4 regions of the Kosakonia sp. MUSA4 genome follow, and region 3 is predicted to be linked to each of the others. Evidence: predicted binding sites of a transcription regulator. Region 3 holds the regulator's gene; each other region holds the start of a gene.

What was found. Region 3 encodes CRP, which controls carbon source genes, mostly activating them, when cyclic AMP is high. Its sites were predicted from a motif close to ATGTGANNNNNNTCACAT; they were not measured.
Positions count from the first base shown of each region.
Region 1: a site for CRP is predicted at 3,737-3,754, ahead of uxuA (mannonate dehydratase). Genes of this name have one in related genera too.
Region 2: a site for CRP is predicted at 2,879-2,896, ahead of rbsD (D-ribose pyranase). Genes of this name have one in related genera too.
Region 4: a site for CRP is predicted at 2,260-2,277, ahead of focA (formate transporter FocA). Genes of this name have one in related genera too.

Region 1 covers NZ_CP025697.1:4,431,924-4,437,931, reverse strand. The annotation lists gene C0557_RS20910 (ATP-binding protein) at 1-348, shown strand, start outside; gene yjdI (4Fe-4S mono-cluster protein YjdI) at 387-617, shown strand; gene C0557_RS20900 (GNAT family N-acetyltransferase) at 628-900, shown strand; gene C0557_RS20895 (gluconate:H+ symporter) at 1,198-2,532, opposite strand; gene uxuA (mannonate dehydratase) at 2,594-3,661, opposite strand; gene cspA (RNA chaperone/antiterminator CspA) at 4,048-4,260, shown strand; gene C0557_RS27515 (cold-shock protein) at 4,270-4,458, shown strand; gene C0557_RS20880 (helix-turn-helix transcriptional regulator) at 4,502-5,281, opposite strand; gene C0557_RS20875 (class I SAM-dependent methyltransferase) at 5,390-6,008, shown strand, end outside.
Region 2 covers NZ_CP025697.1:5,452,207-5,458,214, reverse strand. The annotation lists gene rbsC (ribose ABC transporter permease) at 1-857, opposite strand, end outside; gene rbsA (ribose ABC transporter ATP-binding protein RbsA) at 863-2,368, opposite strand; gene rbsD (D-ribose pyranase) at 2,376-2,795, opposite strand; gene kup (low affinity potassium transporter Kup) at 3,000-4,868, opposite strand; gene ravA (ATPase RavA) at 5,091-6,008, shown strand, end outside.
Region 3 covers NZ_CP025697.1:4,998,178-5,004,185, reverse strand. The annotation lists gene pabA (aminodeoxychorismate synthase component 2) at 1-115, shown strand, start outside; gene C0557_RS23900 (aspartate aminotransferase family protein) at 203-1,423, shown strand; gene C0557_RS23895 (YccS/YhfK family putative transporter) at 1,413-3,491, opposite strand; gene crp (cAMP-activated global transcriptional regulator CRP) at 3,540-4,172, opposite strand; gene C0557_RS23885 (OsmC family protein) at 4,485-4,889, shown strand; gene C0557_RS23880 (phosphoribulokinase) at 4,919-5,788, opposite strand; gene C0557_RS23875 (YheU family protein) at 5,844-6,008, opposite strand, start outside.
Region 4 covers NZ_CP025697.1:1,703,909-1,709,916, reverse strand. The annotation lists gene C0557_RS08060 (DUF421 domain-containing protein) at 1-31, opposite strand, end outside; gene ycaO (30S ribosomal protein S12 methylthiotransferase accessory factor YcaO) at 170-1,930, shown strand; gene focA (formate transporter FocA) at 2,336-3,193, shown strand; gene pflB (formate C-acetyltransferase) at 3,245-5,527, shown strand; gene pflA (pyruvate formate lyase 1-activating protein) at 5,720-6,008, shown strand, end outside.

The sequences.
Region 1 (6,008 bases), 570 kb from region 3:
GTTCACTACTCGGAAAAACTCAGGAACGCTATCGGTCCGCATACCGTGGCGTTGCTTAAAGCGGGTGTCAGCGTCGTGCTGGATTTTCCCGCTAATACGCTTGCCAGTCGCCAATGGATGATGTCTTTGATTCACGCTTCAGGCGCGACGCATTGCCTGCACTATTTGCCGGTGGCGGATGAGGAGTGCAAAGCGCGATTGCGACGGAGGAATGCGGCGGGTAACCACGATTTTGCTGCTTCTGATGCACAGTTTGAAGCGATCACCCGTTATTTTGTCGAGCCGGGTGCTGATGAGGGATTTCATATCTTGCGTCACGATATTCACAATCCCGTAACAAGGTTATGATGTCTTCAACGCCCGATAAAAACAGCGGAGGCAATGTCGTGGATAAAGATCTACTGGACGCGGGTTATCGCGTGTATACCGGTGAAAAAATTGATGTTTACTTCAATACGGCCATTTGTAAACACTCAGGAAACTGCGTACGCGGTAATGCGAAGCTTTTTAACCTGAAACGTAAACCGTGGATCATTCCGGACGAAGTGGATGTTGAGACGGTGATCAACGTGATTGATACCTGCCCAAGCGGTGCGCTCAAATACCGCCATAACTGAGTGAGAAAAGATGGAAATACTGGAAGGTCACAACAAATTTTACGTCAACGACGCCCAGGGCGTGCAGGTTGCCGAGATTGTATTTGTGCCGACGGGCGAACATCTCAGTATTATTGAACACACTGATGTTGATCCCAGCCTGAAAGGGCAAGGCGTGGGTAAACAGCTTGTGGCGCGCGTGGTGGAAAAAATGCGGGCCGAGAACCGTAAAATTATTCCACTGTGCCCGTTTGCCAAACACGAGTTTGATAAAACTCGTGAATATGACGACATACGCGCATAAAAATGTGCACCGGTGTTAGCCGGTGCCCACCCTTCATCGTTACCGTCGGTAGCGAATCAGCACGGTCATCACCAGTGCCAGCGCACTTTGCGATGCATAACGTATTCATTGTTAACATTCTCAGGCAAACAAAGCTCCGCGTGCAGCATGCACTACACGATGAAAAAAGTGTGTTTACAATGAGATGTCGTTACATTGGCTGGCCGGATTGGATGTTATTGCTGATAAACGTAGCATGGCGAATGAGAAGGGCGGATTATTTTGGCGGGGACTTCCTTGTTCCCCCAAGTGCAAACGTCAGGCGATAAACAGGCTGAGCAGCAGCACCATGCCTAACCCGATAACTGAGTTAATCAGTTCCAGCAGCCCCCAGGTTTTGAAGGTGTCTTTCATGGAGATGCCAAAGGTTTCTTTAAACAGCAGGAAGCCGCCATCATACATCAGCGTAATGGTATTACTGCCGCAGGCGACGGCCAGGCACATCAACGCGGGATTTAAATGAAAAGCGCTGACCATCGGCGCGACGATCCCTGCAGAGGTAATCGCCGCAACTGCGCCTTGCCCGGTCAGAATGCGGATGATGGCCGTGATGATCCACGCCACGATAAACGGTGACAGCGGGACGTTACTCATAATGTCCACGATATGGTTGCCAACGCCGGAAACCACAATCACCTGCTTCAGGATCCCACCGGCGCTAATAACAAACAGGACGTTGGCAATTTTAGCAATCGCGTCGCTGACGCAATGGGTTACTCCGTCCGGCGTCATGCCACGCTTAATGCCGAGAAACCAGATTGCCGCGAGCGTTGCCAGCAGCATACTGATTTCCGCACTGCCGAAAAAAGTACAGACTTTTACCAGCTGCGAGCCAGCGGGCATCAGGCCTTTTACCAGCGAGGCCACAATCATCAGTACCGCCGGGATCAGCGGGATCAAAATACTGATGCTAAACCGCGGCAGATCCTGTGCTGTTTTTTCCTCCACGGGTTTTAGCAGTGAATTCAGCGGAATCGTTTTGATTCCCGGTAAATATTTCGGCAATAAAATACCTGCACAAAACAGCGCCGGAATAATGACCAGGATGCCATACAGATAGACCTGCACAATATCGGCATTAAACGCGCTGATCAGCGCGACCGGCCCTGGCTGCGGTGGGAACAAACTGTGCCCCATGGTTGCGCCGACCACCGTTGGCACGACCAGTTTCATATAGGGAATATGGGCTTTTTTGGCGATGTTCAAAACCAGCGGCATGGCAATCAGGAAGGCGACTTCATAAAACATGGCGATGCCGAAAATCACGCCAATAAACATTAAACCGACGGTGAGAAGACGTGTGCCGCAGTGCTCAATAACGCTATCGGCAATCCTCTGGCTGGCGCCGGATTCGGTCATAAATTTACCGATAATCGCGCCGAATAAAATAATGAGTGCAAGATGGCCGAGAATACTGCCCAGACCGTCCTGAACGACAGACACAATTTTATCGAGTGGAATGCCTTCCATGATTGCGACAAATATACCTGCAATCAGCAGCGCGAAAATATTATGAAATTTGTATTTCAGGTTCATCAAAACCAAAAGTGCAATACCTACCAGCACCCAGAATAAGGCTAACAGCGGGGACATAGAGAATACCTTACGGATTGGCTATCAAGAAAAGCCGGTGGAACCACCGGCCCGAATAAAATTAGTTTTGTTTTTCGAGTGCTTCCCAAAGTCCGTGTAAATAGGTTACGCCGAGCGCCCGATCGTAAAGACCGTAACCTGGACGGCCGGTTTCGCCCCAGATGAAACGCCCGTGATCCGGACGGATGTAACCGTCGAACCCGTTGTCATGCAAGGCTTTCATGACTTCGTACATATCCAGTGAACCGTAGCGGGATAAGTGCGCGGATTCATAGAAATCTTTATCTTTAATCAGTTTGATATTGCGCACGTGCGCAAAGTGAATACGTTTACGGCGTGTAAATTCGGCCAGGATTTGGCACACATTATTATCCGGATCCTCGGCGATCGAACCGGTACATAAGGTAATACCGTTGGCTTCAGAATCGACTGCATTACAAATCCAGTCGAGATCGTCACGATTTTTAACGATACGCGGCAGGCCAAAAATAGAATACGGCGGATCGTCCGGGTGAATCGCCATTTTAATACCGACTTCTTCACAGACCGGAATAACGCGCTCAAGGAAGTAAACCAGGTTTTCACGTAATTTTTTATCGTCGACATCTTTATATTTGGCAAACAGCTCTTGTACTTTTGCCAGTCGTTCGGGTTCCCAGCCCGGAAGCGCAAAGCCGTTGGAATTTTCCAGCACCTCTTTAACCACTTCATCCAGCGTTTTATCGATGCCTTTCTTTTCGAACGCCATCGTCAGCGAGCCGTCCGGCAGCACGTAATTCATCTCGGTCTTCATCCAGTCAAAAACCGGCATAAAGTTGTAGCAGATGACTTTTACCCCAACTTCTGCAAGGTTGCGGATGGTTTGCTGGTAATTGGCAATTAGCCGATCGCGGCTAGGGAGACCGATCTTAATATCGTCATGAATATTAACACTTTCAATGACTTCCATCTTAAGGCCGGCATCATGGACTTGCCCGGCCAGCGCGTTGATTTTCTCTTTTGGCCATACTTCACCTACCGGCACATCGTACAACGCACCTACCACCCCTTCGACGCCCGGTACCTGGCGGATGTATTCCAGCGGGATTTTGTCTTCAACTGGTCCAAACCAGCGCATTGTCATTTGCATGCTCATTGCCACCTCTAAAAGAAAACATTCAACTGCCATACTAGTATTTATAGTAGCGTTTGCCTGTGCCTGTTTTTGCGATCGGCTTCACACATAAGCCGTTTGGTTTGCGGTTGTCGGCAGGAGAGTTTCCGAGGTGTTTGGTTATGCGGGTGAAATAAGGCGCTGACAAATTTTTTAAAATTAACGCTTGCGTAATAAGGGCAACCATGAGTTAATGCGTCGTCGGTTTGATAAATCATTATCTCCAGCAGTTCACTAAAGTCTTTCTCATCTCTAAGTACCTCCTTGCTACTTCTTTTTGGGTCTTCGCTTTACACTCTGATAAAAATAATGTCTCAGACCATTACTGCCGCATTCGGCGAACAAAATAGAAGGTAACAAGCATGTCTACTAAAATGAACGGTATCGTTAAATGGTTCAACGCTGAGAAAGGCTTCGGTTTCATTACTCCGAAAGATGGCAGCAAAGATGTATTCGTACATTTCTCTGCTATCCAGAGCAATGCGTACCGTACTCTTGAAGAAAATCAAGAGGTTGAGTTTACTATCGAAAACGGCCCGAAAGGTCCGGCTGCGGCCAACGTGGTTCCGCGCTAAGGATTTACCATTACGAATCGTATCCATTTTCGCTGCCCGTGCTGCCACGGGTCGCAATACCGAATTTCCAGTTTTGATGTCACTGAGAAAAACCCGGTCGGTGCTAAATGTATTTTTTGCAAATCTGCAATGAACACATTTGATAATATCGCTGCGTTTATCCAGTCTGGTTCGAATACTGTCGAATTCCGTAAATAAAAAAAAGCAGGTCAGATTTCTGATCTGCTTTTTTTATTCTGCATTATTCCGCCATTAACATAATCATTTTGATCGCGCGATTACTGGTTAATTGCCAGGTTATCTGCCGGAAGTGCAACTCCCCCTGCTGCGGATGATGAAAAACGCGTTCTCCGCCTTCGCGCACCACCACCTGCTGGCGCGACCAGAAGGTGCGAAACAGTTCGCTGTCATTACTCAGACTCTGCACGAAATGATTCAATCCCTGATCGTGCGGATAGTGCATCGCATCGGCACGCAATTCCGCGACAATCCGGCTGGCGCGCGTCTCCCAGTCAACCACCAGCGTTTGCGCAAGGGGATGACGAAACATAAAACTCATCATATTCGGCTGGGCATCCTTATCCAGCCAGCCGCTAAATAGTGCTTCAGCAGGCGTATTCCACGCCACCATATTCCAGGTGACATCCAGCAAATAACAGGGGCACTGCACCTGATTCACCGTCGCCAGCACCGATTCTTCCACGGTAATGACATGCTCTTCCTGCGGATCGTTTTGCAGCGCCAGGTGGAACAGATACTTCCGCTCCGCCTGCGTCATTTTTAATACGCCGGCAATATTCGACAAGGTTTGCGGCGACACGACAATGTCGCGTCCCTGCTCAATCCACGTATACCAGGTGGTGCTGATACCGCTGAGCTGCGCCACTTCTTCCCGGCGTAATCCGCAGGTGCGCCGCCGACCTTGCGCAGGCAGGCCAATATCGGCCGGCGCGGTTTTTTCCCGCTGTGCACGTAAAAAAGCGCCGAGAGTTTTTGGCCCGGCAAAGAGCGTATTTTCCATGGTGGTACTCATTAATACCAGTATAAGTAGCCATATTGTACCCCTATAAAGAGGCTCGTATAGTCGGCAAAGAGCAAATTTTTGTCGTGCGAAAAAAGGAAAAAGAGAATGGCGGTCAATCATCATGAATTAACGAAGCAACAGTTTGGCGACCAGGCGCAGGCCTATCTCACCAGCCAGGTTCATGCGCAGGGCGCAGATTTGGTGCGGCTGGCAGAGTGGCTCAGTGAAAATCCTGCTGCCGCGGTGCTGGATCTGGGCTGCGGCGCCGGGCACGCCAGTTTTGTCGCGGCTGGCGTCGCCCGTGAAGTGACAGCTTACGATCTGTCGGAAAAAATGCTCGACGTGGTTCGTCAGGCGGCCCGCGATCGTCAACTGAGCAATATCAGCACGGTGCATGGCGCGGCCGAACAGTTGCCCTTTGCCGATGGCGCGTTTGATGTGGTGATCAGCCGTTACTCTGCCCATCACTGGCACGATGTTGCGCTGGCGCTGCGTGAGGTGAAACGTGTGCTGAAGCCGGGCGGTAAATTTATCTTAATGGATATCGCCTCGCCGGGCCGTCCGGTGCTGGATATCTGGCTGCAAACCATCGAAGTGCTGCGCGATCCGTCTCATGTGCGCAATTACTCGGCGGCGGAGTGGCTGCAAATGACGCAGCAGAGCGGGATGACGGTCGATAAGCTGTTAACCGATCGCCTGGTGCTGGAATACAGTTCGTGGGTTG
Region 2 (6,008 bases), 450 kb from region 3:
CCCAGAATCAATGCGCCGATCAACGTCCCAACAATGCGACCTTTACCGCCAGCCAGACTGGTTCCGCCCAATACCACCGCAGCAATAGCATCCAGTTCATAACCGGCCCCCGCAGTAGGCTGTGCAGAAGAGAGACGCGCCACTTCAATAATGCCCGCCAGTGAAGCCAGCAGGCCGCACAGCGAGTAGACGATAATTTTCACTTTATCGACGGAGATGCCGGACAAGCGCGTCGCCGCTTCGTTACCGCCCAGCGCATAGATATAGCGGCCCAGGCGGGTTTGATGCAATAAATACCAGGCGGCGATAAAGACCACAGCCATCAGCCACACTGGCGTCGGGATCCCGAGCGGGCGGCCAATACCAAACCAGCCAAAAATATCTGCGTTAGCGGTAAATCCGGTATTGATTGGGCTGCCATTGGTGTAAACCAGCGTTACGCCGCGCAGCAGCAACATCATTACCAGCGTAGCGATAAACGCCTGCACGCGGCCTTTCGCGACAATCACCCCGGTAACGGCGCCGATCGCCGCCCCCAGCGCCAGCGCACCAGCAACGGCCACCAGCGCATTCACTTCCACGCCAATCATCGAGGCCGCAACCGCGCCGGTGAGTGCCAGCAGGGAACCGACGGACAGATCAATTCCCGAGGTCAGGATAACCAGCGTCATCCCCACCGCCATAATGGCGTTCACCGAGGTTTGTTGCAGGATGTTCAGCAGGTTATTGACGGTAAAAAAGTTCGGACTCATTGTCGAAACAATCGCAATCAGCACCAGCAAAGCAATTAACGATTTTTGTTCCATTAGCCATGCTTTGCTGAAATAACGGCGACCAGAAACAGCCTGGGTAGTCATCTTTTTTACTCCTGATTCACACGATTAAGCTTGCCCACAGCGGCAGCCATCAACACTTCCTGAGTGGCCTGCTCGCGCGTGAATTCACCGCCGAGATGCCCTTCATGCATCACCATAATGCGATCGCTCATTCCCAGCACTTCCGGCATTTCAGAGGAGACCAGGATGATGCTCAGCCCGTCAGCCTTGAACTGGTTAATAAGCTGATAAATCTCTTTTTTCGCCCCAACATCGACGCCGCGCGTCGGTTCGTCGAGGATCAGCACTTTTGGCCGCGTCATCAAACCACGGGCAATCGCCACTTTTTGCTGATTACCGCCGGAGAGCAAACCAATTGCCTGCTCCATTGATGGTGTTTTCACATTGAACAGACGGATAAAATCATTCACCGCCTGCTGTTCATCTTTATGTTTCAGCGAACCGCCCGCGCGGCTGAAGTAACGCAGCGCCGTCAGCGACATATTCTCTTTCACTGACATGCCGAGCACTAAGCCGTCACGCTTACGGTCTTCTGAAATATAGACGATGCCGTTCGCCAGCCCGTCCTGCGGAGAGCGGGTGAGCACTTCATGACCGTCGAGTGTCACATAACCGCTGGTGCGCGGCAGTGCGCCATACAGCACTTTCATCAGTTCGGTGCGGCCAGCGCCCATCAACCCGGCGACGCCAAGGATCTCGCCTTTGCGCAGGGTGAAACTGACGTTTTCCACGCCAGGACCACACAGATTATCGACGGTAAGACGCACTTCGCCCGGCGCCTGATCCAGCCGCGGGTATTGGTCTTCCAGCTTGCGGCCTACCATCATTTCGATCAGCGTATCTTCGGTGAGCGTCGCCACTTCACGCTCGGCGATAAATTGCCCGTCACGGAAAACCGTCACGTCATCGCAAATCTCGAAGATCTCTTTCATACGGTGGGAGATATAGACAATGCCGCGCCCCTGCGATTTCAGCTCGCGGATCACGCGGAACAGCGATTCGGTTTCGGTGTCCGTCAGGGCGTCGGTGGGTTCATCCATAATGATGACCTGCGATTCGTAGCTCATCACTTTGGCGATTTCGACCATCTGTTGATCGCCGATGGAGAGTTCCCCTACCAGCCGATCGCTCTTAAAGCGCAGATTCAGTTTGGCCAGCAGCTTGTCGGCATCAGCAAACATCTTTTTCCAGTCGATTTTGCCGAAGCGATTAACGAACTCACGCCCGAGAAAAATATTCTCAGCAATGGTGAGCTGCGGGATCAGGTTCAATTCCTGGTGGATAATGCCGATACCAGCTTCCTGCGATGATTTTGGGCCGTTAAAGGTGGTCTCTTTTCCCAGCCACAGCAGCGAACCGGCGTCACGGGTATAGATGCCCGTAAGCACTTTCATCATCGTGGATTTACCGGCACCATTTTCGCCCACCAGCGCCATCACACGGCCAGGATAGACATTCAGCGCCGCGCCGGAAAGCGCTTTAACGCCGGGGAATGCTTTATCGATCCCCTTGAGTTGCAGTAACGCGTCCATGATGGCCTCAGAAAGTGACGCCAGCACAGAGAATGATATTCGCAAACGGGGAACACTCCCCGCTGCGAATCACCGCATGACTGTCCGCGGTGTGTTTTTTAAACTGCTCGTGCGTAACGTACCGCACTTCTATGGTGTTTCCCTGGTGTTGTTGCAGTTGCTCAAGAGACTTAAGCAACGTTTCGTGGAGCTGCGGATTATGTTGTTTGATTTCCTGCGCCAGGATAGCGGATTCAACCTGCATTTCGGCTGTCACCACATCCAGCACCTGCATAAAGGACGGTACGCCCTGCGTTAGCGCCATATCAATGCGTTGCGTATTACGCGGCACCGGCAACCCGGCATCACATACCACCAGCGTATCGGTATGACCAAGACGAGAGATAACTGACGAAATGTCAGCGTTCAATACACGACCTTTTTTCATTTTTTATGCTCCACTAGCGAAACGTTTCGCTGAACGCAGTGTAGTACAAAGAATAATCTTATAACTATGTCTCAGTTACAGAAGTGTGATCGATATCGAAACGTTTCGCGTCCGAATGTGATGAAAAAAACAGCTTGATTAGCTTAAATGAAATTCACAGACATAAATAACAAAAAACCCCTCATAAAGAGGGGTTTTAAGACGTTAAATTTCAACCTGCGTTCCCAACTCGATAACCCGGTTTGGCGGGATCTCAAACTGGTCCGGCGCGCGCAGCGCGTTGCGCTGCAATACCAGGTAGAGTTTGCCGCGCAGCCGCAAATACCATGGTCGTTTACCGAGGATCAACGACTCATGCGACATAAAGAAGGAAGTTTCCATCATCCGGCAATTGAGCCCTTCCAGACCGCAGCGATGGAACACCTCTTCAACGTTCGGCGTTTCGCGCCAGCCGTAACTGGCCACCACGCGCCAGAAAGTTGGCGATAACTGTTCAATTTGTACCCGACGCACATTGTGGACGTAAGGCGCATCTTCAGTACGCAGCGTCAACAGGATCACGCGTTCATGCAGCACCTTGTTGTGCTTCAGGTTATGCATCATGGCAAATGGAATGACATTCAGCGCGCGGGACATGTACACCGCCGTACCGGGCACACGAACCGGCGGCGATTTCTCCAGCGACGCAATCATCGCCTCCAGAGAGTTGCCATGTTCGTGCATGCGGCGCAGCAGGCGGAACCGTTCACTTTTCCAGGTGGTCATCACCAGGAACATCACCATGCCGAGCGTTAACGGCAGCCAGCCACCGGAAACGATTTTATCGAGGTTCGCCGAGAACAGCGGTACATCGATACTCAGTAAGAAGATCAGAATCAGCCCCACCAGCACTTTATTCCAGTGCCAGTTTTTGCGTGCCACGGTCGTGGAAAGAATGGAGGTCAGCACCATCGTCCCGGTAACGGCAATACCGTAAGCCGCCGCCAGATTGCTGGAGTGTTCAAAGCTGACAATCACCAGCACTACTGCAAAATAGAGTAGCCAGTTAATGAACGGAATATAGATTTGCCCGGATTCCATCTCCGAGGTATGGATAATACGCATCGGCGCCAGATAGCCCAGACGCACCGCCTGGCGAGTCAGGGAGAAGACGCCTGAAATAACCGCCTGCGACGCAATGACCGTCGCCAGCGTGGCAATAATCAACATTGGGATCAGCGCCCACTCAGGCGCCAGCAGGAAGAAGGGGTTCTTAATCGCTTCCGGCGTTTTCAGCAATAATGCGCCCTGGCCAAAATAATTCAGCGCCAGCGACGGCAGCACCACAATAAACCACGCCATGCGAATAGGCAGCTTACCGAAGTGCCCCATATCCGCATACAGCGCCTCGACACCGGTGATTGATAGCACCACGGCGCCAAGCGCAACAAAAGAGACAGTCTTGTATTCAAGGAAGAAATTCACCGCCCAAAGCGGATTCAGCGCCTGCAACACTTCGGGATTTTCGATAATACCGCGCGCGCCGAGTACGGCCAGTATCAGAAACCACGCCAGCATGATCGGTGCAAACAGTTTCCCCACCAGCCCGGTACCGTGCTTCTGAATCATAAACAGCAGGGTTAAAACGATAATCGACAGCGGCACAATCCAGCTATCGAGCGAAGGCGCGACAATCTCCAGCCCCTCTATCGCCGACATCACCGAGATCGCGGGGGTAATAACCACCTCACCATAGAAGAAGCTGCCGCCAATCAATCCCATGATCACCAGCACCGAAGTCATTCTGGCCGACGTGTTGCGACCGGCCAGCGACATCAGCGTCAGAATACCGCCTTCACCAGCGTTATCCGCACGCATGACGAACATCAGATACTTAATGGAGACCACAAAAACCAGCAGCCAGAAGATCAGTGACAAAAAGCCGAAGACGGCATCGCGCTCAACACCAAAGCCAAACTGACCAGACAAACATTCACGAAGTGTATAAAGTGGGCTGGTGCCAATATCACCGTAGACAACCCCAATTGCCGCAAGAGTGACAGCGGGTAACGATTGTTTATTATCAGTGCTCATAGACTAATCTTTTGTTTGAATGACAAATGTGTGCTTAGTCCCTTGGCCCACAAAAAGCGCACAGTATGCACGATTATTTGCAAAATCGTACCCCTAAATGCGGCCACATTAATCTGGCGCAATGAAAATAAAGCCGTTCTTCAGTCTATTACAAGCCCTTTCGGAAACGTCTATACTCGCTTTTGCAAGCCGGATATCACGGCGAAAGGACGCAAATCTATTATGGCTCACTCACATTTATTAGCAGAAAGAATTTCCCGCTTAAGCAGCGCGCTGGAAAAAGGACTCTTTGAGCGTAGCCACGCTATCCGGTTATGCCTGCTGGCTGCGCTGAGCGGCGAGAGCGTATTTCTTCTTGGCCCGCCAGGCATTGCGAAAAGCCTGATCGCTCGTCGCCTGAAATTCGCCTTTAAACATGCCCGCGCCTTTGAATACCTGATGACGCGCTTCTCCACGCCGGAAGAGGTTTTTGGTCCGCTCTCCATTCAGGCGTTAAAAGATGAAGGGCGCTATGAGCGCCTGACTGACGGTTATCTTCCGGAAGCAGAAATCGTGTTTCTGGATGAGATCTGGAAAGCCGGCCCGGCGATCCTCAACACCCTGCTCACCGCCATTAACGAACGTCGCTTCCGTAACGGCGCGAGCGAAGAGAAGATCCCGATGCGTTTGCTGGTGGCCGCCTCGAACGAGCTGCCGGAAGCCGACAGCAGCCTCGAAGCGCTGTATGATCGCATGTTGATCCGCCTGTGGCTCGACAAAGTGCAGGAGAAGGGGAATTTCCGCTCCATGCTGATCAGCCAGCAGGACGAGAACGAAAATCCGGTGCCCGCCGAGTTGCAAATCACCGACGAGGAATATCAGCGCTGGCAACAGGAGATTGGGCTGGTCAAACTGCCCGATCCGGTATTTGAGCTGATCTATACGCTGCGCCAGCAGCTCGATGCCTTACCGAATGCGCCGTATGTTTCCGATCGCCGCTGGAAAAAAGCTATCCGCTTATTACAGTCCAGCGCCTTTTTCAGCGGGCGTGATACGGTTGCGCCCATTGATTTGATCCTGCTGAAAGATTGCCTGTGGCACGATGCCGAAAGCCTGCGTTTGCTGCAGCAGCAACTGGATATTTTGATGACCGGGCACGCG
Region 3 (6,008 bases):
GGAAATAATGGGGATTCGCCATCGGCAGTGGGATCTGGAAGGCGTACAGTTTCACCCGGAAAGCATTCTTAGCGAGCAGGGCCATCAATTACTGGAAAACTTCCTCAAACGATGATTTCTGGTTGCCATGCAGTGATTTTTTATGCATATTTTGTGATTATATTTTCATAATCAATGCAACAAAAAACTGGATGGGCAAGACATGGCAACTCAGCAAGACGCGGTAACGCGTGCAAACTTCGATGAAGTGATTCTGCCAATTTACGCACCGGCCGAGTTTATCCCGGTGAAGGGAAAAGGCAGTCGTGTGTGGGATCAGCAGGGTAAAGAGTATGTTGATTTTGCAGGTGGAATTGCGGTAACTGCGTTAGGACACTGCCATCCCGCGCTGGTAGAAACGTTGAAAACGCAGGGTGAAACGCTGTGGCATATCAGCAATGTGTTCACCAACGAACCGGCTCTGCGTCTGGCGCGTAAACTGATTGACGCGACTTTTGCCGAGCGCGTGGTGTTTATGAACTCCGGCACGGAAGCGAACGAAACCGCCTTTAAGCTGGCGCGTTTTTATGCATCTACTCGCCACAGTCCGTATAAAACCAAAATTATTGCCTTCCACAATGCCTTCCACGGTCGTTCGCTGTTTACCGTCACGGTTGGTGGTCAGCCGAAATATTCCGACGGCTTTGGCCCGAAACCGGCCGACATCATTCATGTGCCGTTCAACGATCTGCACGCGGTGAAAGCGGTGATGGACGATCATACCTGCGCGGTGGTGGTCGAGCCGATCCAGGGGGAAGGCGGTGTTACGGCGGCAACGCCGGAGTTTTTGCAAGGTCTGCGAGAACTGTGCGATCAGCACAAAGCATTGCTGGTGTTTGATGAAGTGCAGTGCGGCATGGGCCGTAGCGGCGATCTGTTTGCTTATATGCACTATGGTGTGACGCCGGACATCCTGACCAGTGCAAAAGCGCTGGGGGGCGGTTTCCCGATCAGCGCGATGCTGACGACCAATGAGATCGCCAGCGTGTTCCACGCCGGTTCGCACGGTTCCACCTATGGCGGCAACCCGCTGGCCTGCGCGGTAGCGGGAACGGCTTTTGACATTATCAACACGCCGGAAGTGCTCAACGGTGTGAATGCTAAACGCCAGCTTTTCGTTAAGCATTTGCAGCAGATCGGCGAAAAATATCAACTCTTCAGCGAAATTCGCGGCATGGGGCTATTGGTTGGCGCTGAATTAACTGCGCCATTCAAAGGCCGCGCACGTGATTTTCTCTATGCTGCCGCAGATGCGGGCGTAATGGTGCTGAATGCCGGTCCGGACGTAATGCGCTTTGCGCCGTCGCTGGTTATTGACGAGCAGGATATCGATGAAGGGATGCGCCGCTTTGCCAGCGCGGTAGAGAAAGTGGTTAATGGTTAAGGTGTCGGTTTAGCCAGATGCCGTGATGCGGGCGCTGACGCCATGCCACTGACGAAATGGTGTGCATGGTGTTCAGATGCCCGATAACCCGTTGTAGATGCTGTTCGAGCGTGCTCATTGGCCCGTGGGTCAACGTTTCCGGCGCTTCCAGAATATTCACATCACCGGACTCTCCCGGCCCGTCATACTCCAGCCGCTGCTGACAACGTTGCAGCGCAATCTCGCAGGACTGCAAATAGCGCTGCGCCAGCTCCGGCGTCAGCATCGTATGCTCACGCGCCAGCGTGGTCATCGCATTGATATGTTCGACAATAAATTGGCTGTGCGTGACCCACAGCTTCATATCTTCCAGATAACGGGTGTTAAAGCCGGGTTCCTGCATTGCCTGATTGAGCGAGTTAAACAGTGCATTATGTGCCTGGTTGACGCGCATACGCTGCCAGGCGAGCGGCGTGGGCTGCGGGTCATCGCTGAGGATCAGGCGAATTGCCTGCTGGTCTGTTTCCAGCGCGTCGTGGGCATTCTGGCGCAGCAGACCGCTTTGCCATTGCGGCCACAACCAGACCATACCACCAAAGGCGATCAGGCAGCCAATTAAGGTATCGATTAGCCGCGCGACAATAAATTCTTCGCCGTTTAAGGTCAGCAGTTGCAATGAGTACACCGCGGTAATGGTAAAGCCGACCATCGCCCAGCCGTAACTTTTGCGGATAATCAGATAACTGACCAGCGTAATCAATAACATGGCTGTCAGCGTAAAACCGAGCGGAACATGAAAGTGCAACGTGATCCCGGCGATCACCAGCCCGGCAAGGGTTCCTGCCGCCCGGTGGACAATGCGCACGCGTGTCGCGCCATAACCATTTTGCGTGACAAACATAATCGTCATCATGATCCAGTAGGGCTTCGGCAGATGCAGGGCGCTGCCCATCAGGCTGGCAATACTGAGCATTACGCTGATGCGCGCCGCATTACGCAGCGCGGCGGATTTCAGGGATAAATAGCTTTTCAGCGCCGGGAGCAATGGCAATCGACGCTGCTTCTCCGCCATCAGATCGCGGATGTACAGAGGCCGCTGCGTACGCAGTACGCGGGCGATGCGGCTAAAGTGCCAGGCGCAGAACTGGCCTACCGGATTATCCGGGTGCTGGCGGGCGATTTTTTCCAGCGCGCCGATTTGCTTTTCCATAGTGAAACGCGTCGGATAACGATGGTAGAGAATGTCGTCCGCCAGCACGCGTAAACGGGCGGCGACGGTCTGCGCATTCCAGCGGATAACCTGCTCGGCGTGGGTTTGTTCAACCAGTTTTTGTACTTCTTCCGGCTGGTGCAGGCTGACGGAAATATGCTCCTGCAAATCCAGCGCGACCTGGAAAACGCGCAGCAGGCGTTTGTAGTCGTTATGCTGATTGGCCGCCAGCATATGCAATTGTTGGTAGCACTGGCTTATCATATCCACCGCTTTTTGCTGGCGTGCAAGCAGCGGCGGCAGGGCTTTTTCCGGATCGGCATGCTGCGTCAGCAGGCTGTATTTGGCTTCGCAATAATCAGCCAGTTGCCGGTAGAGCAGGCTTAACGATTCGCGCAGTGGTTGTTCCCGCCACATCCAGAACCAGAACCAGTTAAACAGCCCGTACCATAGTGTGCCCAGCGCGTAAATCAGCAGCGGCTCCCACACCGGCATATTCCCGGCGAGGCTGAGCGTGAAGATGGCGGCAATCAGCGAGGCGGGCAGTAAGCGCCCGTGCAATGCGCTGATCTCAGCCGTGACGCCCAGTAGCAGGGTCAGCATGGTAAAGATCAGCGGCAGCGGAAGATCTTCCGCCAGCAACAATTGCACCGCCAGGCTGCTACCCGCAAACAGACAGCCGCCAATAATCAGGCGCTTAAAGAAACGCTTATGCGGCGTGTCGAGACCGGCAATATTGCAGCAAGCGGGAACGAGTGAGAAAAGCAGGCCCTGTTGCAGATGGCCGACTATCAGGCCAATCGCCACAGGCAGACATAACACCAGCGTTTGTCGCAGTGCGTAGTTGATTTCGGGGTGATAAATCAGCCTGCGCCACATGAGGAGAGAAAAACGGCGCGCCGGATAAACGATGCGCCGTTTTACGGATTAACGTGTTCCGTATACCACGATGGTTTTACCGTGGGCGGAGATCAGGTTCTGATCTTCCAGCATTTTCAGGATGCGGCCGACAGTCTCACGGGAGCAACCAACGATTTGGCCAATCTCCTGGCGAGTAATTTTAATCTGCATGCCGTCCGGGTGAGTCATTGCGTCCGGCTGTTTTGCCAGATTCAGCAGCGTCTGCGCGATACGGCCCGTTACGTCCAGGAACGCCAGGTTGCCGACTTTCTCCGAGGTCACCTGAAGGCGACGCGCCATCTGCGAGGAGAGGCGCATCAGAATATCCGGGTTCACCTGGATAAGCTGACGGAATTTTTTGTAGGAAATTTCGGCGACTTCACAAGCGGTCTTGGCGCGTACCCAGGCACTGCGCTCCTGACCTTCTTCGAACAAGCCCAGTTCACCGATAAAATCACCCTGATTAAGGTAAGAGAGAATCATCTCTTTACCTTCCTCATCCTTGATTAGCACTGCCACTGAGCCTTTAACGATGTAATACAGCGTTTCCGCTTTTTCACCCTGGTGAATCAGCGTGCTCTTCGACGGGTACTTATGAATGTGGCAATGAGACAAGAACCATTCGAGAGTCGGGTCTGTTTGCGGTTTGCCAAGCACCATGCGCGGTTATCCTCTGTTATAAGCTGGCTCCGAAAGCGGGGATGTAGGTTTCAGCCTGCTTCCGGGGTTGCAATCAAAGCTTCTCATGTCCTGAGAAGTGGGCCGTCAGGGTTATCTGCGGCCTCTAATCTACGATGTCATGCATACATGCGTAACATCCATTTATCTTTGTAGCATCCAGATTGTTTTAGCATAGGTTTTCACGCCTGTCTCCTGGTGTCTCGCTTCAGCATGACGCAGGTCGCCTTCCGTTGCGAGTTTTGTTATGTACGCGTAATCTGTGGAGAAAATTACTACTCCGGAGTGAATAAAATGCAGGCACGTGTGAAATGGGTTGAAGGGTTGACCTTCCTGGGTGAGTCCGCATCTGGCCACCAAATTCTGATGGACGGTAATTCCGGGGATAAAGCGCCAAGCCCGATGGAGATGGTGCTGATGGCGGCGGGCGGTTGCAGCGCAATTGACGTCGTTTCCATCCTGCAGAAAGGGCGCCACGACGTGACCGACTGCGAAGTGAAGCTGACTTCCGAGCGCCGTGAAGAAGCGCCGCGTCTGTTTACGCACATCAATCTGCACTTTATCGTCACCGGCAAAGCGCTGAAAGACGCGGCAGTTTCCCGCGCGGTGGATCTGTCGGCGGAAAAATATTGCTCTGTAGCGTTGATGCTGGAGAAGGCCGTGAAGATCACCCACTCCTACGAAGTTATCGAAGCCTGATGCCCTGGCCCGGCAATCGGCTTGCCGGGCTACTTAATCTTTTTCCCTTCCATCAGCCGTTGCACCAGCGGCGTCATAATCAATTCCATCGCCAGCCCCATCTTGCCGCCCGGTACCACCAGTGTATCCATATGGGAAATAAACGAACCTTGCAGCATCGCCAACAGCCACGGGTAATCAATGCCTTGCAAATTCTGGAAGTGAATGACCACAAAGCTTTCATCCAGCGACGGAATGCCTTTTGCGGCGAAAGGGTTAGACGTATCGACCGTCGGCACGCGCTGAAAGTTGATGTGCGTACGGGAAAACTGCGGGGTGATAAAGTTGATGTAATCTTCCATCGAACGAACCACCGAATCCATCACCGCTTCACGGGAGTGTCCGCGTTCGCTGGTATCGCGAATCAGTTTCTGGATCCACTCCAGGTTGACGATCGGCACCACGCCAACCAGTAAATCAACATGGCGCGCCACGTCATTTTGCGGGGTCACTACGCCGCCGTGCAGCCCTTCATAAAACAGCACGTCGGTGGGTTCCGGCAGCGGTTGCCAGGGCGTAAACGTGCCCGGCACCTGATTCCACGGCACCGCTTCATCGTAGGTATGCAGATATTTACGCGTTTGCCCGGTTCCGCTCTGGCCATATTCGCTAAAGGTTTGTTCAAGCAGGCTGAAGTCATTGGCATCCGGGCCAAAGTAACTGATATGCCGCCCAAGATCGCGGGCTTTGCGGATCGCCATATCCATTTCCGGACGGGTAAAGCGATGGAAGCTGTCTCCTTCCACTTCTGCGGCGTGCATATTGAGCTGGGCGAAGATTTTACGGAAGGCGACGCTGGTGGTGGTGGTTCCCGCGCCGCTGGAGCCAGTAACGGCGATGACCGGATGTTTGGCAGACATAGCAACTCCCTGAATAAAACTGTGTTTGCAGTATAGTCAGCCGCCATCTACCCGGTTAATCGTGAAACTGCCCCCGCGGCATAATGTTTACCGTCTCGTGCAGTTCCGACCACACCAGTACAGCTTCACCGCGTTGCAGTTGACGTTTAACGTCAGCGACCTTTTGTTCTAGCGAACGTTCATGTTCACCATAATCGGTGCCTTCGCGCAAGACAAAGCT
Region 4 (6,008 bases), 2.4 Mb from region 3:
GTGCCATGCGATGAAGGTCGAACGCTTTCATTTTTCCATCCATGAACAGTCGGTTACTCTCCCTAAGCATAGACCGCTGTTTTATTTTCGCCGGGCAGAAGCGGAAGATAGCGCCAGTCACGCAAAACCCGTATCATTGCGCGCTTTACGTACGAAAAAAGTGACCGCCATGACTCAAACATTTATTCCCGGCAAAGACGCCGCACTGGAAGACTCCATCGCCCGCTTCCAGCAAAAGCTCACCGACCTCGGTTTTCACATTGAAGAAGCCTCATGGCTGAATCCGGTACCGAACGTCTGGTCCGTGCATATTCGCGATAAAGAGTGCGCGCTGTGCTTCACTAACGGTAAAGGCGCAACGAAAAAGGCTGCGCTTGCCTCTGCGCTGGGCGAGTACTTCGAGCGTCTTTCCACCAACTACTTCTTCGCTGACTTCTGGCTGGGCGATGCTATCGCGCAAGGCCCGTTCGTTCACTACCCGAACGAAAAGTGGTTCCCGCTGCCGGAAGATGACTCGCTGCCCGAAGGGATCCTCGATGCTCGTCTGCGCGCATTCTACGATCCACAGAACGAGCTGGCCGCCGGGATGCTGGTCGATCTGCAATCCGGGAATGATGAGCGTGGTATCTGCGCCCTGCCGTTTACCCGCCAGTCTGATGAGCAGACGGTCTATATTCCGATGAACATCGTCGGCAACCTGTATGTTTCCAACGGTATGTCTGCCGGTAACACCCGCAACGAAGCCCGCGTACAGGGTCTGTCTGAGGTGTTCGAACGCCATATCAAAAACCGTATTATCGCGGAGAGTATCAGCCTGCCGGAAATCCCGCAGGAAGTACTGGCCCGCTATCCTGGCGTGGTGGAAGCCATTGCCAAACTGGAAGCCGAAGGGTTCCCGATTTTTGCCTACGACGGTTCGCTGGGCGGTAAATATCCGGTGATCTGCGTCGTGCTGTTTAATCCGGCGAATGGCACCTGCTTTGCCTCCTTTGGCGCGCATCCGGATTTTGGCGTTGCGCTGGAACGTACAGTCACCGAGCTGTTGCAGGGGCGCGGTCTGAAAGATCTCGATGTCTTTACCCCGCCGACCTTTGATGACGAAGAAGTGGCTGAACACGCTAACCTCGAAACTCACTTTATCGATTCCAGCGGTTTGATCTCCTGGGATCTGTTTAAGCAGGATGCGGATTATCCGTTCGTTGACTGGAGCTTCGCAGGGACCACCGAAGAAGAGTTCGCCACGCTGATGGCTATCTTTAATGCAGAAGATAAAGAAGTTTATATCGCCGATTACGAGCACCTTGGCGTGTACGCCTGCCGTATTCTGGTGCCGGGCATGTCCGATATTTATCCGGCAGAAGATCTGTGGCTGGCGAATAACACCATGGGCAGCCATCTGCGCGAAACTATTCTGTCACTACCGGGCAGCGAGTGGGAGAAAGAGGAGTACCTCAACCTTATCGCCCAACTGGACGACGAAGGTCACGACGATTTTACCCGCGTTCGTGAACTGCTGGGTCTGGCAACCGGTAAAGACAATGGCTGGTACACCCTGCGCATTGGCGAGTTAAAAGCGATGCTGGCGCTGGCTGGCGGCGATCTGGATCAGGCGCTGGCCTGGACCGAATGGACCATGGAATTCAACGCATCCATCTTCAGCGCGGAACGCGCCAACTACTACCGCTGCCTGCAAACGCTACTGCTGCTGGCGCAGGAAGAGGATCGCGAGCCGCTGCAATATCTGAATGCATTCGTACGCATGTACGGCGCACAGGCAGTTGAAGCAGCCAGCGCCGCGTTGAGTGGTGAAGCGCCGTTCTATGACCTGCAACCGGCAGACGGTACCCTGCAGGCATTCCCGGCGCATCAGTCCCTGTTAGCGGCTTACGAAAAGTTACAACGCGCCAAAACGGCATTCTGGGCGAAATAACGACAAGTAGCACGACAATATGTAGGCTTCATAGCAGGTCTACGCTATATTACGGGGCAATTTTATTGCCCCTTTTTATTTATATTTTTGCAATGTCAGTAAGTTGTAATAATTAAGTTAAATACGGGTAAATGGTATTATTACTTGCGGACTAATATTGTTACTTCTTATGGCAACTACCCCATTTTAATTAACGATTTTTCGGAGGCTTCATAAAAATAATCAACACATTTTATAACTTTTAAAATTTATTTTTATTCAGATAATCAACAAGTTACTCCGCATTCGTAAAAAAACCACGCTCTTTGCGGTCCTATAAGCCAGGCGAGATATGATCCATATCAAATTCTCTTCTATAATGCTTTGTTAGTATCTCGTCGCCGACTTAATAAAGAGAGAGTTAGTGTGAAAGCTGACAACCCTTTTGATCTTATCCTTCCAGCCGAAATGGCCAAAGTTGCCGAAGAAGCTGGCGTCTATAAAGCGACTAAACATCCGCTGAAGACTTTCTACCTGGCTATCACCGCAGGTGTGTTCATCTCTATTGCTTTTGTTTTCTATATCACCGCCACCACCGGCACAGCGGCAATGCCCTACGGTATTGCTAAACTGATTGGGGGTATCTGCTTCTCCCTGGGGTTGATCCTCTGCATTATCTGCGGTGCGGATCTTTTTACCTCGACCGTGTTGATTGTCGTGGCGAAAGCCAGTGGGCGTATCACTTGGGGGCAACTGGCCCGTAACTGGATCAACGTCTACTTCGGTAATCTGATAGGTGCGCTGCTGTTTGTCTTGCTAATGTGGTTGTCTGGCGAATATATGGTCGCCAACGGTGGCTGGGGCTTAAACGTCCTGCAGACCGCAGACCATAAAGTGCATCACACTTTCATCGAAGCTGTTGCGCTGGGTATTCTGGCCAACCTGATGGTTTGTATGGCCGTGTGGATGAGTTATTCCGGTCGCAGCCTGATGGATAAAGCGATGATTATGGTGCTGCCGGTAGCGATGTTTGTCGCCAGCGGTTTTGAGCACAGTATCGCAAACATGTTTATGATTCCGATGGGTATCGTAATCCGTAACTTTGCTAGCCCGGAGTTCTGGACCGCAGTTGGTTCCAGCCCGGAAAGTTTTTCTCATCTGACTATTACGAATTTCATCATCGATAACCTTATTCCGGTAACAATCGGGAATATCATAGGTGGTGGGTTATTAGTCGGGTTGACATACTGGGTCATTTACCTGCGTGGCAACGATCATCATTAATGGTTGTTTCAGGCAGTAAATAAAAAATCCACTTAAGAAGGTAGGTGTTACATGTCCGAGCTTAATGAAAAATTAGCCACAGCCTGGGAAGGTTTTGCGAAAGGTGACTGGCAGAAAGAAGTCAACGTACGTGACTTTATCCAGAAAAACTACACCCCATATGAAGGCGACGAGTCCTTCCTGGCTGGCGCTACTGACGCGACCACCGCCCTGTGGGACAAAGTCATGGAAGGGGTTAAACTGGAAAACCGCACTCACGCGCCAGTTGATTTTGACACCTCTGTTGCTTCCACCATTACTTCTCACGACGCTGGCTACATCAACAAAGCGCTTGAGAAAATCGTTGGTCTGCAAACTGAAGCTCCGCTGAAACGCGCTATCATCCCGTTTGGCGGCATCAAAATGGTTGAAGGTTCCTGCAAAGCGTACAATCGCGAACTGGACCCGATGCTGAAAAAAATCTTCACCGAATACCGTAAAACCCATAACCAGGGTGTATTCGATGTTTATACCAAAGACATTCTGAACTGCCGTAAATCCGGTGTTCTGACTGGTCTGCCGGACGCTTACGGCCGTGGCCGTATCATCGGTGACTACCGTCGCGTTGCGCTGTACGGTATCGACTTCCTGATGAAAGACAAATACGCTCAGTTCCTGTCTCTGCAATCCGATCTGGAAAACGGCGTAAATCTGGAAGCGACTATCCGTCTGCGTGAAGAAATTGCTGAACAGCACCGCGCACTGGGTCAGATCAAAGAGATGGCGGCTAAATACGGCTGCGATATCTCCGGTCCGGCAACGAACGCTCAGGAAGCAATCCAGTGGACCTACTTCGGTTACCTGGCTGCGGTTAAATCTCAGAATGGCGCTGCAATGTCCTTCGGTCGCGTATCCACCTTCCTGGATGCTTACATCGAACGTGACCTGAAAGCAGGTAAAATCACTGAAAAAGACGCTCAGGAAATGATTGACCACCTGGTCATGAAACTGCGTATGGTTCGCTTCCTGCGTACCCCTGAGTATGACGAACTGTTCTCCGGTGACCCGATTTGGGCAACTGAATCTATCGGTGGTATGGGCGTTGACGGCCGTACTCTGGTTACCAAAAACAGCTTCCGTTTCCTGAACACCCTGTACACCATGGGCCCGTCTCCGGAACCGAACATCACCGTTCTGTGGTCTGAAAAACTGCCGCTGAACTTCAAAAAATTCGCTGCGAAAGTCTCCATCGACACCTCTTCTCTGCAGTACGAGAACGATGACCTGATGCGTCCTGACTTCAACAACGACGACTATGCGATTGCTTGCTGCGTAAGCCCAATGGTTGTGGGTAAACAAATGCAGTTCTTCGGTGCTCGCGCTAACCTCGCGAAAACCATGCTGTACGCAATCAACGGCGGCGTTGATGAAAAACTGAAAATACAGGTTGGTCCGAAATCTGAGCCTATCAAAGGCGACTTGTTGAAATTCGACGAAGTCATGGATCGCATGGATCACTTCATGGACTGGCTGGCTAAACAGTATGTCACCGCACTGAACGTTATCCACTACATGCACGACAAGTACAGCTACGAAGCCTCTCTGATGGCGCTGCACGATCGTGACGTAATTCGCACCATGGCATGCGGTATCGCCGGTCTGTCCGTTGCTGCTGACTCCCTGTCTGCTATCAAATATGCGAAAGTTAAACCGATTCGTGACGAAGACGGTCTGGCAATCGACTTCGAAATCGAAGGCGAATACCCGCAATTTGGTAACAACGATGCTCGTGTCGATGATTTGGCAGTTGACCTGGTAGAACGTTTCATGAAGAAAATTCAGAAACTGACTACTTACCGCAACGCTATCCCGACTCAGTCTGTTCTGACCATCACCTCTAACGTTGTGTATGGTAAGAAAACCGGTAACACCCCGGATGGCCGTCGCGCTGGCGCTCCGTTCGGACCGGGTGCTAACCCGATGCACGGCCGTGACCAGAAAGGTGCTGTTGCCTCTCTGACCTCCGTTGCTAAACTGCCGTTCGCTTACGCTAAAGATGGTATTTCTTACACCTTCTCTATCGTTCCGAATGCGCTGGGTAAAGACGACGAAGTGCGTAAAACCAACCTCGCGGGTCTGATGGACGGTTACTTCCATCACGAAGCGTCCATCGAAGGTGGTCAGCACCTGAACGTGAACGTGATGAACCGTGAAATGCTGCTCGACGCGATGGAAAACCCGGAAAAATATCCGCAGCTGACCATCCGTGTTTCAGGTTACGCAGTACGCTTCAACTCCCTGACTAAAGAACAGCAGCAGGACGTTATTACTCGTACCTTCACTCAAACCATGTAATGGTATTGACTGAAATCGCGAAGTAAAAAGCGTACAATAAAGGCTCCACATAAGTGGGGCCTTTTTAATACCTGAGCCCGCTTTGTCAGACGTCTATACTTGCTGGATATCTGACAAAACAGACTTAGCGCAAAGGGAAATAAATTGCGCAGACACAGGCCCGGATGGGCCGCATCTGGAGAAAACACCGCAATGTCAGTTATTGGTCGCATCCACTCTTTCGAATCCTGTGGCACGGTCGACGGCCCGGGCATCCGCTTCATTACTTTCTTCCAGGGCTGCCTGATGCGCTGCCTCTATTGTCATAACCGCGATACCTGGGACACGCACGGTGGTAAAGAGATCACGGTTGAAGATCTGATGAGCGACGTAGTGACCTATCGCCACTTTATGAACGCATCCGGCGGCGGCGTAACCGCATCCGGCGGAGAGGCTATCCTGCAAGCGGAGTTTGTCCGCGACTGGTTCCGCGCTTGTAAGA